DNA from 3 places in the Paenibacillus sp. SORGH_AS_0306 genome. Region 1 is predicted to be linked to each of the others. Evidence: riboswitches for the same ligand, from Rfam matches in the RefSeq annotation. Region 1 holds a riboswitch; each other region holds the start of a gene.
The links. A riboswitch is a leader RNA that binds a small molecule or an ion and turns the genes downstream of it on or off. The one in region 1 is predicted to bind cyclic di-AMP.

Region 1 (3,285 bases):
GCTTCCATTTGTGAAAGTGCTGCTGCAAATTCTTCACGGCTTATTCCAAAAATGCGCAAACGCTTATGGAACTGTTTTCCGTTGCCATACCCTATCCCTAACAAGTTGCCCATTTTCATTCTTCGCTCTGCTGCATCTGGCTGCATTACCAGTCCTGTCATAATCAAGTCTTCCCAATCGATCAAAATCTCTGCTTCTGGCATTTCAGAATGTACACGTGCAAGTGCTTCACGAATCGCTTCAGGCGAAGCATTCTCAACACCGATATCACCTTTGAGCGTAGCTTCGCTTTCAGGAATAAAAGCATGTTTACAACCAGGTACTTTCTGCGCGACGATCTTACGTATCCGTTCACCAGCAAAATCAGGATCTGTTAATATGATCACACCGCGGCGTTCTTGAGCTAACTTCACCCGACGAATAACATGAGCTCCAATCGCTGAACCACCAGTTTCGATCGTATCCGCGTCTACAGCTCGTTTAATCGCTACTGTATCGTCTCTACCTTCCACCACAATCACTTCTTTAATCACGTTGATTGTACGCTTCCCTTCACTCTGTAAATAATGACCTCTATCTATTCACTATAAATTGATCTTAACAGAACAAAAAGAAGAGGAATATTCCTCTTCTTTTTGTTTTCCTTATTCACGCTCATGGTTAATATTATTTATATCATATAACAGATGACTGGGCTTAAGCAATGGCGTTATCCCAATCAACACCCTGACTAGGGTTTAACCGGACCAATTACATATACAGTGTAACCGGATTTACGTCCAAATGCTCTTGCTTGGCTCAAGCTGTCTATATATACGTCGATTTTATTACCGTTAATAGCACTACCGGTATCTTCAGCACGGCGGAAGCCAATGCCTTCAATGTATACCCACCATCCCATAGGAATGACACTCGTATCGACTGCAATCGTACGACCTTCTGTTACACGTGCTCCAGAAGCAGTCACTGTACCTAGACCAGGTTCTTGAGACGAATAAGCAGTAAGAGATACATTGTTCAGTACTTTCGCATAAGAAAAATCTACACCTGCTTTGGAAGTACTATTACTGGAACCTCCACTAGATGATGCAGCTGCAAGAAGCTTAGGCTCTTCTTTTTTGGTACCTATTGCTACAATCTTATCTTGCACTTTTGCGGTTGTTTTTTTATCAACCATACGTTTGGAGACGAATTCTCCATCTTCGTATACTTTCTCGATGTATTGAACCACTTTACCTGTTTGACCACTTTGTACTAACTTTGTTTTACCTTCAACCATAGAAGCATCGGTTTTTTTAACAGTTTGATAAGGAATCTTTACAACTTTTTTCGCTACAAACGATTTGGTGCGAACAATCTTGATATCCATATTGTCATGAACTGAAGATTCCATTGCTGGTGTAAGTTGATCTTGACCTGACAATGTTAATCCAGCTTGCTCCAATGTGTTACCAACTGTCTTAGAGGTGGTATAGATTTTCTTCGTACCACCATCTGCCGTAATGTTTACTGCAACCGCATGGTTAATGTAAACTTTATCGCCATCTTGAAGTGCGCCATTCATCGGCATTGACACTTTATCTTGTGGTGCCACTTTAATTTGATTTTCATCAAGCAGTTGAGAAAGCATCAATTTACGTGTTTCCACGGTTTGTGCTTTGCCGTCAATGACAACAGAAATATTTTTACCCGCTTGATTATAAAGTAGGGACAATAGCATCGCTGCAAGAGCGATAACCAATAATGCAGCCCACAATACATAGCGTAGATTTTGTTGCTTCCAACTCAGCGCATAAGACATGCTGGATGAGCGCGAACCATGGGTTTTTTCGAAAGGAGCAATTGCCACTTCTTCCGTCCTCCTTCATAGTCTCGCCGTCTAGCTGTGACGTAATTGTATATGACGCGACTATATAACAGAATTTTCACAGGCTGATCGTAAGCATAAGATTATCGAATCTGTGTGATAATCTTTCGTGATGTTCAAAAATGCCTGCGCCATGGTCAGTCTAAGGGACATACCTAATATCTGAAAGATCAAGCTTCAAATATCGTATCTCTGTACCTTTTCGTTTTGCCCAAAACAAAAGAAGCCTCTGGAAAAGAGCAAGAGCAACTTTTCCTTGGCTTCCGACGTATTTGAATACAGTTCGGAAAACGTTAGAAAATACGAGGTTGCCTCTGCATCGCTTACGGGGTTAGCTGTCGGATTCGGACACATTGTATTGCTTGCCCTTTGAAGGCTCCTCCGCTCATGGCGCGAGTACCTCCAATTCACCCCATAGACCCTGTAAAAGGAATCATACATAATGACTTCGGTATTCTGATAATAATGGCTTGAAGACATATGTTGGTTCCCCCGTTTTCCTATGCAGGAAACTCAGCGAGACCGAATCATGGAATCTTGCGTGATAACAGCAAGATTAAATCACTGATGAAATAATATCCCGAACCCAACCCTCATGTAAAGCGACGAGCAAGCACGTTTTTCTGAATAAATGGTTAAAAAGTTGTCATATTCTCCGATTTTTTGATGATAATTTATTCATATATCCGTTTAACGATGTTTTTTGCGTGATTTACTCTGTTTTTCATCGAATGCCAAATCGTTCCAGTGCATTTTTAGTTGTAATTGTACTAATTTCTTCCAGTGATACCCCTTTTAGCGCTGCTGCCGCTTCTGCTACAAGTGTCACATAACCGGACTCATTTCGTTTTCCACGATAAGGATGTGGTGTCAAAAATGGGGAATCTGTTTCAAGTAAAAGACGGTCCATCGGAACCTTTTGTAACACCTCTTTAGGTTGCTTCGCATTTTTGAATGTAATCGGTCCTCCAAACGATAAATGGAAGCCCATATCAAGACACATTTTGGCTGTTTCCCAGCTACCTGAAAAAGAGTGCATCACTCCTCCGACTTCATGTGCATTTTCTTCACGTAAAATCTTTACAATATCTTCGTGTGCATCACGATTATGAATCACAATCGGCATATGAATGGAGCGTGCCAGACCAATTTGTTCACGTAATACTTTGTGTTGCACTTCTTTTGGTGAAGTATCCCAGTGATAATCAAGACCGATCTCACCGATAGCGACTACTTTCTCATGTTTGCATAACGATTCGATCCATTCGAGATCACCAGGTTGCATATGAATCGCATCTACAGGATGCCAACCTATCGCTGCATATATAAATTCGTAACTTTCTACCAATTCCATTGTGGTTGGAATCGTTTCGCGGTTGAAGCCCACATTAATCATACGTGTTACACCCTGTGCATAA
Region 2 (3,285 bases), 260 kb from region 1:
ACGATATCCTTCAGCCGATAATGTATCTCGCAACAGCGTAATTACAGGTACAGCTAATTTGAGATCTTGATAATTGAAATAGATTTGAAAATCACTGATATAGACCGCATCCAGACCGCACCCTTTTTCAGAAGGATCATCTTCTGACTCGGTAGGCTTAGCAGCTTGTGAATATGTGACCTTGAGATACCCGATCAACAACATCGAAGCAGGCGGAATGGTAGATTGATCATCCGATAGACTCCTAGAACCAACTGTAGATACTTCTAGCGCTGGTTCTGGTCTGTGCATATAGATATTTAGACTATGGGAGTGCGGTTCAAATGCAATATAAAAATCGCCAATTACACGACTGCACAGTGGAATATACCCGTCTGGCATAGAGCACTCCTACCTGTTATTCATTATTTTTGTAGAAATTGAATTGTAAATTGAATCGCTTCTAATGCTTCTTGCACAAATGCTTTATTTTCTTTTTCCCATTCATTCGGATCGTCCATAAATGAATCATCTAACCAATCTTCAAGTCCAGTCACGATTTTGCGACGTTCATTAGGTGCAGGTGCTTTTCCACGTAATGCTTGAATAGCGCTTCGCATCACTTTGCAAGAAGATTGGATAAAAGGATAATCGTCTTTATCCCATGCTTTGGCATTATCCATATCGTAAAAAGCAATCCATTTTTCGATAATTGAAGCGGCTTGCTTTGGTTCTAACTGAGGCATATTGATATTCTCCATTTCTATAATTAAAAATTGAACTATAACCTACTACGATCTCGCTGATTTGCTTATCGAAGCAGAGCGACTCTGGGACTCGTCTGCGATTCGTTGTAATTGATCTGACATATATATGTGAGTACCTGACTTGGAGGTCTGAGCGATCCGATACATCGCTCGTGCAACGTCACTTGCTTCGATACCTCGATATTTGCGGAGAGGACCTATCATTAGAAATGATAGTGCTTGAGAGACTACAGCACCGAATTGCTCTCCTGCGCGGCTATTTTTGCGTTTGCCTAGCAATAAGGATGGACGAACAATCGATAATGAAGAATAACCAACTTGTTGTAACCGTTGCTCCATATCTCCTTTGGTACGTGTATAAAAAATACTGGATTTGGGATCAGCGCCCATCGAGCTGATCACGATAAACTGCTTGGCTCCTTGTTTGTACGCCACCATAGCGACAGACACAGGATACAATACATCAATCTCGATCATCTGCGCTTGCGTTCCTGCTTGCTTAATCGTTGTACCGAGACAGCAAAAGACATCATCTGCTTTCATCTCTGCTCGATAATCTTCTAATCTATGATAATCCACTACGATCTGTTGCAACTTCAGATGTTGTAGTTGTTGCACAGGTTCACGGACAAGAGCAATCACTCGTGTATATTCTGTGCTATCTAATAACTGACGCAACAACTTTTTGCCCACAAGACCTGTTGCTCCAGCGACGAGTGCTGTTTTACCGATCACAACGATCATCTCCATTCTGCGCATCATCTTGGTTCTCTATCTTCTTTATTATCAAGATATCACCGACAAATTGCAAAATAAAATGATCGTTGGATCAGCAGTCTTTTTTTATAATAAAAACGAAGCACTACTTCCATTGGTATGAATAATATAATCTGCACCCAAACCACGATAAATTAAGCGTGATTGGCTACCTTCTGTAATGACATATAGCTTATCAGATGTCCATGCACGACAGATCTGGATATAACGACAACATAACGGTAGACTACGTTCAAATAAATAGATTTTGCCAATATTCAATTGCGGGATACGCCATAAGTCTTGTCGCTGAGTATCTATTACCAGAATATGCTCAATACCTATCTTTTCAAATCGAATCTGATCTGCCTGACTGTTCACTATAATAGCAAACGGTATTTTTTTAACTTTGAGTAATTGAATAAATTGCTCCCCTGCTACTGTAGCAGGCGATACCAGTACAAATTCCTGTTCGTACTCCATGCGTGTTCGCGCTCCTCCACTCATTGTAGACAACAAAAAAAAGCCGTTAGAAGAGGACCTCTTCATCAGCTTCTAAGACAGGAGCAAAAAAGCCCCTGATATGGCATAGATGACTGTTGTCGTCTCTCTTATTGCAGCTTACGAGGTTAGCTGACGGATTCGGAAGTAAGAGTCTCCCTACAGATAGATCAGCCTGAGCTGTCGTCTCTGATTCACCCCTGAATAGATCTTGTAATACCCTGTCTATTCGTATGGTTCCCCCGCTTTCTGAAAGGTCTAGATTTAGCCTTTCAGCCATTAAGCTGTAATGAACTTGAATGAAATCATACGCCCGCCTTTTTCGTTTGTAAAGCAGTCTGACTCTTCATAAGGAGTGAATTTGAATCAATTCCTTTATCTTTTGAGCAGTATGCTCTTATTTGCATCATTCCATCCTTCTTTTTCTGCTGTTTGCGCAGTATTTATATAAACGGTTGTATCAGCGAGCATGATAGCCATTAGAACGTGATTGAGACCAATGAATCCGATTACATCGTTATTTTCAAGCATATAACGCCTATTAAAAGCTTAGATTTGATTTTACTTCTATCCTTAACGGTACTATGATTGCTAACAATATCTGACATCAAAAAAGTGTGCCGGCTACTGATTTATCTGGTTTTACTATGTATAGAGATAGCGATTTTATTTGAAGGAGTGTAGATTTGAGATGAGTTTAATTTCGCCGATAGCGCCTGCTAGCAACACTGTATCCACGGTGGATCTGGCTACACATCATATTCATTCGATTGAAGTGTTTCAGTATGATAATCATCTGCTCGCGTTACCTGATATGGATGGGTATCTGCATTGTGGGCTGTTAAAAATAGCAAGTCATGGGATTACCGGTTGGGCGGAATATTCGTTTACCGATCAGGTTCAACATTTAGACCTGGTGAAATGGTGCCGGGTATTCTCTACGCTGAAAAAATGCTCGCTAGAGCAAGCCCAATCTCATATCGCTCAACATCATGCTAGCTGGGGAGATGTGCGTAGTCAGGTGATGGCAGAGGCTTTAACTGATCTATGCAATCGTCTACAAGATCCGCCCGATGTATGGGCATCTTCTGATATACTGGTGAATCATGCTTTTTTGTTAGATTATACAATCGCTTATTATTCCTTTTAAATAATTATGGTTAATGGATCATAACTACCTCAATAAAGGAGTGTATCTAGCTTGAATTCTGAAAAGATTATGGTCTGTGTGTATTATGGACCCAATGGAGAACGATTGATCAGGCGTGGTATTCATTTATCT
Region 3 (3,285 bases), 3.0 Mb from region 1:
GTTCCGCTTGTTTCTGGAACAGGTTTTTTCGCCATTAATGACCCTGCAACAGCTAACAACGTTACCATTGAGAAATAACGACTGATAAACATAACGACACCGGTCATAATATTCCAAAACGGTGTATTATCGCCTAGTCCTTCAAATCCTGATCCGTTATTCGCAGCTGATGAAGTAAATTCATACAACGCTTGTGTTAATCCATGATAACCTGGATTAGAAATCGTATCGGATTGTGTCATCACAGCTATTGCTGTTGGCGCTAATACCAATAAAGGTTGAATCAGCAATGTGACTGCAATCAGCTTCATTTCTTTACCTTCAATTTTGCGACCGAGAAATTCAGGTGTTCGTCCAACCATTAGACCGGATAAGAACACAGCAATAATGGCATACATTAGAATATTTAATAATCCTACACCAGAACCGCCAAATACCGTATTAAGCATCATATTCCCAAGTGAAATCAATCCGCCAATAGGTGTTAACGTGTCATGCATGTTATTGACAGCACCTGTCTCTGAAGCGGTTGTGACGACAGAGTAGAATGAAGATTGTGCTTCACCTAACCGTACTTCTTTACCTTCCATCGATCCAGACTGATGTTGAATACCTAATTGATTAATCAATGGGTTCCCTTGAGATTCACTGACAAGAGATACACTAAGCATGACGACAAACATCATCACCATTGATACAAATAATACTCTACCTTGTTTCGAGTTGCCGACCATTTTACCATACGTAAATGGAAGTGACATCGGCACAAGTAACATCATTAACATCTGTAACATGTTACTGAATCCTCCCGGATTTTCAAAAGGATGAGCAGAGTTGGCTCCAAAATACCCGCCACCATTGTTACCTAATTCTTTGATCGCTAGAAATGATCCTATAGGGCCGGTACCAATCTGTTGCTCTGTTCCTTGTAACGTCTGCGCAGTGATTAAAGTATGCAATGTCTGCGGTACACCTAATCCTACAAATACAATTGCCATTACAAATGCTAATGGTAATAAGATTCGTGTGATTGCTCGTACGAGATCTGTAAAGAAATTGCCGAGCGGCTTACCTGTGATTCCTCTAATAAATGCAATAGCGACTGCAATCCCTGTCGCCGGCGATACAAACATCATAAAGATGATCGCTGTCATCTGTGAGAATAAAGACAATCCGCTTTCTCCGCTATAATGCTGTAAATTGGTATTTGTAATAAAACTAATCGCTGTATTAAATGCCAGATCAGGACTCATATTAGTAATTCCTGCTGGATTCATTGGTAAAATATGTTGGAAACGAAAGATCATGTACGTAATCAGCAAGATCACTGAATTACTGATCAGAACCGCTCCTGCATACTGCTTCCATGTTTGATTTTCATTTTTGATACCGCCGAACCTGTAAATCCATTTCTCTATCGGATAAAACCAACGATCCAAGCGATTGGGTTTATTTTCAAAAGCATAAGCAATATAATGTCCGGTTGGCCGAGCAATAAGTATAGCGATGATAATAGTGACTGCAATTCCGATATATGAAAAGATACTCACGATGTTCTCCCCTGACCCATTAGAATTTTTCTGGATAAATCAATGCATAACATAGATAGATTGTTAATCCACCAATAATAATCCACAGCAGCCAAGTCATCGCTCATTCCTTCTTTCTCCGATAGCTACAGATGCCCATTGCAGCAACCCGCTCAACCCTAAAGTCATGATCACCATTAAACCAATCATCAGTATATCCATCATGTGTGTAAGACTCCCTGCATTCATTTTGTAAGTAATCATTTGCTAAAAAAGGCATAAAAAAAGAAGCCTGGAGAAAAGCAGAACTTTTCCCCAGGCCTCTACAAACACGCACACTTATCGTGTACCTGCCGAGTTGCTGGTTAGGAGTTCTCCCCTATACGCTTACGGAGTTAGCTGTCGGATTCGGGCTGGAAGATCGCCCGTTCCGGTAGATACCGGAATTCACCCCATGTTGTGTAGTAACTGACTCTTCGTATCAGTTATCTTCATCAACGGTTGGTTCCCCCGCTTTTCATATGCATATGAAAATTAAGCGTTGTGACATTGTTAACATATCAAAAAACACAGAGTCGTATTACACTGTGTCAGATCGGCACAAGCTTCACACTTCTCTCCTAATCCACGCTTACGAGGTTAGCTGTCGGATTCGGGCGGTGAGAGTCGCCCTACTGCATTGTCTGACTATACCATGGTTAAGTCAGTATGCAGATTCACCCCAACGATTCACATTCCGGCTCTCACACCGTTTTGTGAAATCGCAATTTGGTTCCCCCGTTTTTCGGTTAATACCGAAAACTCAGCGATCAACAAACATTGGAAACTTCATTTATATCAGTTGCTGAATCGTATTCATCAACTGCCTGCAATGAATAATACGCCTGTCCTTGTCAACTGTAAAGCTGAGAAAAGACGCAAAAAAAGCTGTGAATCATCACAGCTTTCATTTTCAGATAACTATTGAAAAGTTATCTATCTCAGGCTCCTATTTTCTCTCTTTTTCATCGTTTATCTACTTTTTTATTTTAGTTACATGATATTAATCATTGTTTTGCAGTAAATTCTGAAAACGATTATGTCATTTGTTACGCAACATCCTATCATTTTGCCTTGTTATGTCAACCTGTATAAATTTCATAAGCAAAATGGTACAACGTGCTGATGTCTGAATTGAGTTGTTTTCCATTGTTGAAAAATTGGATTCTGACTACATCATAGTAATGTCTGTACCGAGAAGATTGGAATGTATATTGTCCTACACCCGGGTTATTAATATAGACAGGCATTGTAAAATTACCATACCCATCCGTAGTAGCTGTTCCAGAAATCACTTTGCCATTTAAAATAGTCGTGATATTGGTAGTTACTATAGCATTGCCTACAGGAGTACCTGTTGCATCAAATGCACGACCAGTAATCACTATATTGCTTTTCACACGCCACTTTTTACCTTGTCCATAATCAATAAATCCATAGACACCACCATCTGTAGTGATATCACTAACAGTCACTCTTGAGACATCTGCTGTCTGATAATTAACAGATAATTTGTATGGTTTAGTGAGATCGAATGTGGAAGGTGCTAATACTTGAATATAATAAGTGCCCGCAGGTAATGTAACTTGACCATTGGTATTCTGAGCAAGTGTTCCTTGACTCACTAGATTAGCATTAAATAGCTGTAACTGATATGTTCCATACGTCGATGTGTTGTCTAAACGCAAATTCATTTTAGACTGAGCTGTCAAAGTGA

Region 2: linked by a shared signal. The riboswitch ahead of QE450_RS19210 (hypothetical protein) and the one ahead of QE450_RS20355 (resuscitation-promoting factor) in region 1 are both predicted to bind cyclic di-AMP.
Region 3: linked by a shared signal. The riboswitch ahead of kdpF (K(+)-transporting ATPase subunit F) and the one ahead of QE450_RS20355 (resuscitation-promoting factor) in region 1 are both predicted to bind cyclic di-AMP.

What each region holds. Positions count from the first base shown of each region.
Region 1 is NZ_JAUTBP010000001.1:4,602,780-4,606,064, reverse strand. It holds gene rnmV (ribonuclease M5) at 1-533, opposite strand, end outside; gene QE450_RS20355 (resuscitation-promoting factor) at 731-1,849, opposite strand; cyclic di-AMP (ydaO/yuaA leader) riboswitch at 2,173-2,396, opposite strand; gene QE450_RS20350 (TatD family hydrolase) at 2,592-3,285, opposite strand, start outside.
Region 2 is NZ_JAUTBP010000001.1:4,345,381-4,348,665, forward strand. It holds gene QE450_RS19195 (hypothetical protein) at 1-381, opposite strand, end outside; gene QE450_RS19200 (hypothetical protein) at 405-725, opposite strand; gene QE450_RS19205 (oxidoreductase) at 771-1,508, opposite strand; gene QE450_RS19210 (hypothetical protein) at 1,590-1,985, opposite strand; cyclic di-AMP (ydaO/yuaA leader) riboswitch at 2,106-2,283, opposite strand; gene QE450_RS19215 (hypothetical protein) at 2,695-3,153, shown strand; gene QE450_RS19220 (universal stress protein) at 3,205-3,285, shown strand, end outside.
Region 3 is NZ_JAUTBP010000001.1:1,621,543-1,624,827, reverse strand. It holds gene kdpA (potassium-transporting ATPase subunit KdpA) at 1-1,550, opposite strand, end outside; gene kdpF (K(+)-transporting ATPase subunit F) at 1,570-1,650, opposite strand; cyclic di-AMP (ydaO/yuaA leader) riboswitch at 1,899-2,080, opposite strand; cyclic di-AMP (ydaO/yuaA leader) riboswitch at 2,143-2,347, opposite strand; gene QE450_RS07305 (carboxypeptidase regulatory-like domain-containing protein) at 2,651-3,285, opposite strand, start outside.